2 linked regions of the Starkeya sp. ORNL1 genome follow. Each later gene encodes a partner of the first gene's protein in a complex. Links are inferred from orthologs where the notes say so. Each region holds a gene or a part of one and is shown in the gene's direction. Other genes may lie near its edges.

The links. Proteins that work in one complex are often made in the same cells at the same time.
Region 2: rplC (region 1) and rpmE share a complex: the UniProt entries of both Bacillus subtilis proteins name them as parts of the 50S ribosomal subunit. The link is inferred for Starkeya sp. ORNL1 from one-to-one orthologs.

The regions. Positions count from the first base shown.
Region 1 is NZ_CP048834.1:959,859-963,851, reverse strand. What follows is about bases 1-2,925. They hold rplC (50S ribosomal protein L3), read left to right. Parts: upstream 1-1,049; coding sequence 1,050-1,802; downstream 1,803-2,925. Other genes in these bases: rplB (50S ribosomal protein L2), read left to right, coding at 2,741-2,925; G3545_RS04765 (50S ribosomal protein L23), read left to right, coding at 2,419-2,715; rplD (50S ribosomal protein L4), read left to right, coding at 1,802-2,422; rpsJ (30S ribosomal protein S10), read left to right, coding at 720-1,028; tuf (elongation factor Tu), read left to right, coding at 1-592. Also shown: more of rplB, read left to right, coding at 2,926-3,574; rpsS (30S ribosomal protein S19), read left to right, coding at 3,592-3,870; rplV (50S ribosomal protein L22), read left to right, coding at 3,882-3,993. UniProt on the Bacillus subtilis protein: One of the primary rRNA binding proteins, it binds directly near the 3'-end of the 23S rRNA, where it nucleates assembly of the 50S subunit.
Region 2 is NZ_CP048834.1:5,155,028-5,159,939, forward strand. Bases 2,075-4,912 are described here. They hold rpmE (50S ribosomal protein L31), read left to right. Parts: upstream 2,075-3,300; coding sequence 3,301-3,525; downstream 3,526-4,912. Other genes in these bases: G3545_RS24320 (ABC transporter transmembrane domain-containing protein), read right to left, coding at 2,075-3,108; G3545_RS24330 (TIGR00282 family metallophosphoesterase), read right to left, coding at 3,857-4,672; G3545_RS24335 (5-formyltetrahydrofolate cyclo-ligase), read right to left, coding at 4,672-4,912. In the rest of the region: G3545_RS24305 (peptidoglycan -binding protein), read left to right, coding at 1-85; G3545_RS24310 (GNAT family N-acetyltransferase), read left to right, coding at 100-585; G3545_RS24315 (hypothetical protein), read left to right, coding at 588-1,214; more of G3545_RS24320, read right to left, coding at 1,339-2,074. UniProt on the Bacillus subtilis protein: While neither of the L31 paralogs is essential, this protein does not seem to function as the main L31 protein.

The DNA.
Region 1 (3,993 bases):
CTACATCCCGCAGCCGGAGCGTCCGATCGACCAGCCGTTCCTGATGCCGATCGAGGACGTGTTCTCGATCTCGGGCCGCGGCACGGTGGTGACCGGTCGCGTCGAGCGCGGCATCGTGAAGGTCGGCGAGGAAGTCGAGATCGTCGGCATCCGTCCGACGGTGAAGACCACGGTGACCGGCATCGAGATGTTCCGCAAGCTGTTGGACCAGGGCCAGGCCGGCGACAATGTCGGCGTGCTGCTGCGCGGCACCAAGCGCGAGGACGTCGAGCGCGGCCAGGTTGTGTGCAAGCCGGGTTCGGTGAAGCCGCACACCAAGTTCAAGGCCGAGGCGTACATCCTGACCAAGGAAGAAGGCGGTCGTCACACCCCGTTCTTCACCAACTACCGTCCGCAGTTCTACTTCCGGACCACGGACGTGACCGGTATCGTGACGCTGCCGGAAGGCACCGAGATGGTGATGCCGGGCGACAACGTGACGGTCGACGTTGCGCTGATCGTGCCGATCGCGATGGAAGAGAAGCTGCGCTTCGCCATCCGCGAAGGCGGCCGCACCGTCGGTGCCGGCGTCGTCGCCAGCATTATCGAGTGAGCGATTACTACCGGGGCGCCCCGGTCCGCCGGCGCGCCCCACTTCGTTGAGCTCGACAGTCGAGCCGAATGACGAGCCAAACGAATATAGCCCAAGCAGTGGCGAGCCCTCTGGGAGCCTGAAGTAAATGAACGGCCAGAACATCCGGATCCGCCTCAAAGCGTTCGACCATCGAATCTTGGACGCTTCGACCCGCGAGATCGTCAACACCGCGAAGCGCACTGGTGCGCAGGTTCGCGGTCCGATTCCGCTGCCGACCCGGATCGAGAGGTTCACCGTCAACCGCTCGCCGCACGTCGACAAGAAATCCCGTGAACAGTTCGAGATGCGCACCCATAAGCGCCTCCTGGACATCGTCGACCCGACGCCGCAGACCGTGGACGCGCTGATGAAGCTCGACCTCGCCGCCGGCGTCGACGTCGAGATCAAGCTCTGAGAAAGGCGAGGGGACACGGCCATGCGGTCAGGCGTCATCGCCCAGAAGGTCGGCATGACCCGCATCTTTACCGATGCAGGTGAACATGTTCCGGTCACTGTGCTGAAAGTCGATAATTGCCAGGTGGTTGCTCACCGCACGCTGGATCAGAACGGCTATGTCGCCGTTCAGCTCGGCGTCGGGAAGGCGAAGCCGCAGAACACCCCGCGCGCCATGCGCGGCCACTTCGCCGTGGCGAAGGTGGAGCCGAAGCGCAAGCTCGCGGAGTTCCGCGTCGAGGAAGAGGGGCTGATCCCGGTCGGCGCCGAACTGACCGTCGATCATTTCGTGGTCGGCCAGTTCGTGGACGTCACCGGTACCTCGACCGGTAAGGGTTTTGCCGGCGGCATGAAGCGCCATAATTTCGGCGGCCTGCGCGCCACCCACGGCGTGTCGGTCTCGCACCGTTCGATCGGTTCGACCGGTGGCCGTCAGGACCCGGGCAAGACCTTCAAGAACAAGAAGATGCCCGGTCACATGGGCGTCGAGACGGTGACCACCCAGAACCTCAAGGTCGTGCTGACCGATGTCGAGCGCGGTCTGATCGCGGTCGAGGGCGCGGTTCCTGGCCACAAGGGCGGCTGGATCCTGGTCGCCGACGCGGTGAAGAAGAAGCTGCCGGCCGAAGCGCCGAAGCCGGGCAAGTTCCGGCTCCCGGGCTCCGAGGCCGAGACGGCTGATGCGCAGACTGATGCCGCTCCCGCGGCCGAGGCCAGCGCCGAGGAGACGGTGTGATGGAATTGGCGGTCAAAACTCTCGAAGGTGCCGACGCCGGCTCCGTCACCGTGTCCGACGCGATCTTCGGCCTCGAGCCGCGCCAGGACATCCTGCACCGCTGCGTGGTGTGGCAGCTCTCGCGTCGCCAGGCCGGCACGCATCAGACGCTGTCGCGCGCCGACATCAACCGCACCAAGCGGAAGATGTACAAGCAGAAGGGCACCGGCGGCGCTCGCCACGGTGCGGCTTCCGCTCCGCAGTTCCGCGGCGGCGGTCGGGCATTCGGTCCGGTGCAGCGCAGCCACGCGTCCGACCTTCCCAAGAAGGTCCGTGCGCTCGCTCTGAAGCATGCGCTCTCGGTGAAGGCGAAGGATCAGCAGATCGTCGTCCTCGACGAGGCGGTGCTCGCCGAGCCGAAGACCAAGCTGCTCAAGGAGCGGCTGGCGGGTCTCGGCCTGTCGAACGCGCTCGTGATTTCGGGCGCCGAGGTGGATGCTAATTTCGGCCTCGCCTCGCGCAATATCGGCCATTTCGACGTGCTGCCCGTCCAGGGCATCAACGTCTACGACATCCTGCGCCGTCAGACCCTGGTCCTGACGAAGGCGGCTGTCGATGCGCTGGAGGCGCGCTTCAAATGAGCATCGATCCGCGCCACTACGACGTGATCGTGTCCCCGGTGATCACCGAGAAGGCCACGACCGCGTCCGAGCACAACCAGGTCGTCTTCAAGGTTGCTCTGACGGCTACCAAGCCGCAGATCAAGGAGGCGGTCGAGAAGCTCTTCGACGTCAAGGTGAAGAGCGTCAACACGCTGGTCCGCAAGGGGAAGACGAAGTTCTTCAAGGGCCGCAAGGGCGTACAGAACGACGTGAAGAAGGCGGTCGTGACCCTCGTCGAGGGCCACACCATCGACATCACGACGGGTCTGTGAGCCGGGCATTAGGGGAACGCAGACAATGGCGCTCAAAACCTTCAAGCCGGTAACGCCGAGCCTTCGCCAGCTCGTCATCGTCGACCGCTCGGCCCTCTACAAGGGCAAGCCGGTCAAGACGCTGACCGAAGGCAAGAGTTCGGCCGGCGGCCGCAACAATCATGGTCGCATCACCGTCCGTTTCCGCGGCGGTGGGCACAAGCAGGCTTATCGCCTGGTCGACTTCAAGCGCGCCAAGCGTGACATGCCGGCCGTGGTGGAGCGGATCGAATATGATCCGAACCGCACCGCCTTCATCGCGCTCCTGAAGTACCAGGACGGCGAGCTGGCCTACATTCTCGCGCCGCAGCGTCTCGCGGTGGGTGATCAGGTGATCGCCGGCAAGAGCGTCGACGTGAAGCCCGGCAATGCGGCTCCGCTCGGCAACCTGCCGGTCGGCACCATCGTCCACAATGTCGAGATGAAGATCGGCAAGGGTGGGCAGATCGCTCGCTCTGCCGGCTCCTATGCGCAGATCGTGGGCCGCGACCAGGGCTACGTCATCGTTCGCCTGAACTCGGGCGAGCAGCGCCTGGTGCATGGCGAGTGCTTCGGCACGGTGGGCGCGGTCTCGAACCCCGACCACATGAACATCAATCTTGGCAAGGCCGGCCGTCAACGCTGGCTTGGCCGCAAGCCGCACAACCGCGGCGTCACGATGAACCCGGTTGACCATCCGCACGGCGGCGGCGAAGGCCGCACTTCGGGCGGCCGTCATCCGGTCACCCCGTGGGGTTTCCCCACCAAGGGCAAGAAGACCCGGAAGAACAAGTCGACCGGTAAGTTCATCGTGTCCAGCCGTCACGCCCGCAAGAAGTGAGCGAGGGAACCTGAAGAATGTCTCGTTCGGTCTGGAAAGGTCCGTTCGTCGACGGCTACCTCCTCAAGAAGGCGGAAGCCGCTCGCTCGTCGACGCGTCACGACGTGGTCAAGATCTGGAGCCGTCGCTCAACGATCCTGCCGCAGTTCGTGGGTATCACGTTCGGCGTCTATAACGGCAACAAGCATGTCCCGGTCTCGGTGAACGAGGACATGGTCGGCCACAAGTTCGGCGAGTTCGCCCCGACCCGTACCTATTACGGGCACGCGGCGGACAAGAAAGCCAAGCGCAAGTAGAGGTCAGAGTCATGGGTAAGGCAGCTCGTCCGCGCGCGCTCGCGGATACGGAAGCCAAGGCGGTTGCTCGCAATCTTCGCGTCAGCCCCCAGAAGCTCAACCTCGTCGCGGGTCTGATCCGCG
Region 2 (4,912 bases), 4.2 Mb from region 1 along the record:
CGAATATCAGCCGCTCGACACCGCCGACACGGATGAGGCCCGCGCCCGCAACCGCCGCATCGAGCTGAAGCTGACCGAGCGCTGAGCGTGGGGCCGATCATGGCAGCGACCCCGGTTGAGCTGCGGCCATTCACTGACGCGCATCTTCCGGAGCTGGCCGATCTCTGGGTCGAGAGCTGGCGAGAGGCGATGCCGGAGATTGATTTCGAGGCCCGGCGTGCCTGGTTCATCGACCATTTCGCCGCGCTGATCGAAGCCGGCGCCATGGTCGAGCTTGCCTTGGCGACGGAGGACGGCGCGCTTGCCGGCTTCGTCACCATCGATCCGGCGAACGGCTATGTCGACCAACTCGCCGTGCATCCCGGCCAATGGGGCCATGGGGTGGCGGAGGCGCTGATCTATTACGCGGCGGCGCAGGCTGGCCGGCCGATCACGCTGGAGGTCAATGAGGAGAACCTCCGGGCGGTACGCTTCTACGGCAAGATCGGCTTCAACGTGACTGGGCGCGGTGCCAACCCGCTCTCCGGCAGGCCGACCTTGCAGATGGAATGGCGGCCCGATTTCCTGGTGATGGAGCGCGGGTAGACGTGCGCAAGCCCGGCAGCGTGAAGGGGCTTGAGGAGTTGGGGCGGGTGCGGCTGTCGCCTTCCTTCTTCCTGCGCGATTTCCTGCATTCCGAGATCGCCAATTTCCACGGGCTGCCGAATGTCCCCGACGACCCGGACCTTGCCATCGCCGCGGGCAGGCGGCTGTGCGCGGATTTGCTGGAGCCGTTGCAGGCGCGGTTCGGCCGCCTCTCGATCCGCTCGGCCTACCGTTCTCCGGAGGTGAACCGGTTCGGCAACGAGCAGGGCTATAATTGCGCGGTGAACGAGGCGAATTATGCCGGCCACATCTGGGACCGGCGCGACGCCGAAGGCTGCATGGGCGCCACCGCCTGCATCATCGTCAATGCCTTCATCCCCTATTACGAGGCGACCGGCCGCTGGGAGGCGATGGCGTGGTGGGTGCACGACCATCTGCCTTATGCGGCGATGGAATTCTTCCCGCGCTACGCCGCCTTCAACCTCACCTGGCACGAGCGACCACGGCGGGCCATCCGTAGCTGGATCCCGCCGCGGCGTGGCATGCTGACGAAGCCGGGAATGCCGAACCAGGAGGGGCGGCACGAGGCGGAGTATGGGAAATTCCTTTCCTCCCTCGGCCAACAATAGACGTCATCCCGGACGGCCGGAACGGCCGAGCCGGGATCGCGCAAACGCCCTTCACCTTCGTGCGATCCCGGCTCTCCGCTTCGCTGCGGCCGGGATGACGCTGTTTGCTCGGAAGAGGCAGGATTTACGCCGCCTGCCCGCCAAATTGCAGCGCCGCCAGGCGCGCATAGAGGCCGCCGCGGGCCACAAGCGCGGCGTGGGTGCCTTCCTCGACGATGCGGCCTTGCTCCATCACCAATATGCGGTCGGCGGAGAGCACTGTGGCCAGCCGGTGGGCGATGACCAGCGTGGTGCGGCCCTGCATCGAACGGTCGAGCGCCTTCTGCACCAGGGTCTCGCTCTCGGCGTCGAGCGCCGAGGTGGCCTCGTCCAGCAGCAGGATCGGGGCGCGGCGCAGGATGGCCCGTGCGATGGCGATGCGCTGGCGCTGGCCGCCGGAGAGCGTCACCCCGCGCTCGCCGACCGCGCTTTCCCATCGCTCCGGCAACCGGGCGACGAATTCATCGACCAGCGCAAGCCGGCCGGCTTCCTCGACTTCGGTGTCGGTGGCGTCGGGCCGGCCGAGGCGGATATTCTCGCGGATCGAGGTGGCGAAGATGGCGACATCCTGCGGCACCAGCGCGATGCGGGCACGGACCTCGTGCGGATCGGCCTGCGCGATATCGACGCCATCGACCAGCACCCGGCCCGACGAGGGGTCGTAGAAGCGCAGCAGCAGCTGGAACAGCGTGCTCTTGCCGGCGCCCGAGGGACCGACCACGGCAATGCGCTCGCCGGGCTTCACCTCCAGCGAAACGTCATGGAGGGCCGAAATGTCCGGGCGGGTCGGATAGGCGAAGGAGACCGCCTCGAAGCGGACGTCGCCGCGTGGCGGGGCGGGGAGGGGGCGCGGATCGCCAGGCGCCGCGACGTCGGGCTCCACCGCCAGCAATTCGGCGATGCGCTCGGTGGCGCCGGCGGCCTGCGAAATCTCGCCCCACACCTCGCCGAGCTGGCCGAGCCCGCTCGCCGCCAGCACCGCATAGAGCACGAATTGGGAGAGCGTGCCGGCCGACATGGTGCCGGCCAGCACCGCATTGGCGCCGGCCCAGAGGATGCCGACCACACTGCCGAACACCAGGAACAAGCCGATGGCGGTGAGCATGGAACGCGCCCGGATGGCGCGGGTGGCGGCGTCGTAGGACTTTTCCACAGCGTCGGAGAACAGGGCGTCGGCGGCCCGTTCCGCCGTGTTGGCCTGCAATGAGCGCACCGCGCCGACCGCCTCGGCGGCATAGGCGGAGGCTTCCGCCAGCGTGTCCTGCGAGGCGCGCGAGCGTTTGCGCACGCCGCGCCCGGAGCCGAGCAGCACGGCGACGATGGCCGGGATGAGGATGAGCAGGATCGCCGAGAGCCACGGGCTGGTGATCACCATCATCACCGCGGCGCCAAAGAACAGCACGATGTTGCGCAGCGCGATCGAGGCGGAGGCGCCGACCGTGGACTTGATCTGGGTGGTGTCGGCGGTGAGCCGCGAGATCAGTTCGCCGGAACGGGCGGTGTCGTAGAAGCGCCCGTCAAGCTCGAGCAAATGCGAGAACACGGCCGCGCGCAAATCCGCGACGATCCGCTCGCCAAGCGTCATCACCAGGAAATAGCGCGCGCCGGATGCGGCGGCGAGCACGCCGACCACCGCGACCAGCACGGCGAAATAGCGGTCGACATAGCCGGCATGATTGGCGTCGAAGCCGAAATCGATCATCCGCCGCACCGCCACCGGCATGATCAGCGTGGCGATGGCGGCAATGACGAGCGCGCCGACCGCGGCAATGGCGCGGCCGCGATAGCGTTTCACATGCGGCCACAACGCCCAGAGCGGCCTGAGGCGCTGGCGGGCGGGCTTCGGAGCAGTCATCTCGGGCGCCGCGGTGGACGCTGCGGAGGTAGACGCTGTCGACATGGACGCAGCTTGGCTTGGCAGTTCGGCTTGTGTCACGCTCGCGTCTCAGTTATAGACCCGCGCGGATTTCCGGCAGGATCGTTTTGAAGATCGCCGCGCGGTTCCCGGTTTTCCGGGTCCGGCCACGCGGCGGCGAGGATGCAACCAATGAAGAGCAACATCCATCCCGACTACCACTTCGTAAAGGTGGTGATGACGGACGGCACCGAGTACACGACCCGCACGACCTGGGGCAAGGAGGGCGACACCCTTCAGCTCGATATCGATTCGACCTCGCACCCGGCCTGGACCGGCGGCTCGCAGCAGCTGCTCGACCGTGGCGGTCGCGTCTCGAAGTTCCAGAAGAAGTTCGCGGGCTTCCTCAAGTCCTGAACGGACGGGCTTCGCGTCGGCAAGCGCCGGCTCGGGCGAGAGGATATTCCGACGGTTCAAAGCCTCCGTGCCTGCGGCGCGGGGGCTTTTCGTTTTGGAACGATTCCAGCGACGTCGTGCCGCAGAGTATCCGGTGCGTCAGCACGCGGCGGGAAATCCAGATTCGGCCCTCATCCCCGGATTTGATCCGGGGATCCAGCCCTTCCGCATGCGCCCGGTCGAAGTCTGGGTCCCCGGCAAAGCCGAGGCTGTTGCCTCGGCGTCTCGAAAGACGGCGACCGCAGGTCGCCTTTGCCCGGGATGAGGAGCCAGGGGTGGTTTGCGTTGCGCCTCACCAGAAGTCCGGCACCGCCTCGTTGAGCGCGCCGCCGATCCGCACCGGGGCGCAGCGCACAGCGCGGCCAGCGGCGTCGGTCTCCACCGCGAGGCCGGCCAGCGTGCCGGGCCCGGTCGCCGGCTCGAAGCGGGACGAGCCGATCTTGCGGGTGAAGCGCCGCAGCGGCTCTTCCTTGTCCATGCCGATCACGCCGTCATAGGCGCCGCACATGCCGACATCGGTCTGGTAGGCGGTGCCGCCCGGCAGGATCCGGTGGTCGGCGGTCGGCACATGGGTGTGGGTGCCGACGACGATGCTGGCCCGCCCGTCGCACCAATGGCCGAAGGCCTGCTTCTCGCTGGTCACTTCGGCATGGAAATCTACGAGGATGGCGTCCGCCGCCATGCCCAGCGGGCAGGCGTCCAGCTCGCGGTCGATGCCGGCGAACGGATCGTCGAGCTGGTCCATGAAGACCCGGCCCATCATGTTCACCACCAGCACCTGCGCGCCGTTCTGTGCTTCGATCAGCGCGGCGCCGCGTCCCGGCGTGCCGGCCGGGAAATTGGCGGGGCGGACCAGGCGCGGTGCGCGCTCGATGAAGACGAGGGCCTCGCGCTGGTCCCAGGCATGGTTGCCGAGCGTCACCGCGTCGGCGCCGGCGGCGAGCAGTTCGTCATAGATGGCCTCGGTGATGCCGAAGCCGCCGGCGGAGTTCTCGCCGTTCACCACCACGAAATCGAGCGCCCAGCGCGCGCGCAGGGCGGGCAGGTGCTCATTCACCATCTGGCGTCCGACACGGCCGACCACGTCGCCGAGGAACAGGATCCGCATCAGGGAGCCCCTGCGATGCGGATGAGGCCGGCGTCGGTGGCGATGGCGTCGAGCCGTTCGTCATGGGGCTCGGCCGGCAAAGCCGGCAATTGCTGGATGGCGAAGGCATAGCCGAGCGCCTCGATCCGCCGGCGCTGGCGCAGTTCGGCGAGCGTGCGGTCGTAGAAACCGGCGCCATAGCCGAGCCGGTGGCCGCTGGCGTCGAACGCCGCGAGCGGCACCACCAGCACATCCGGCTCG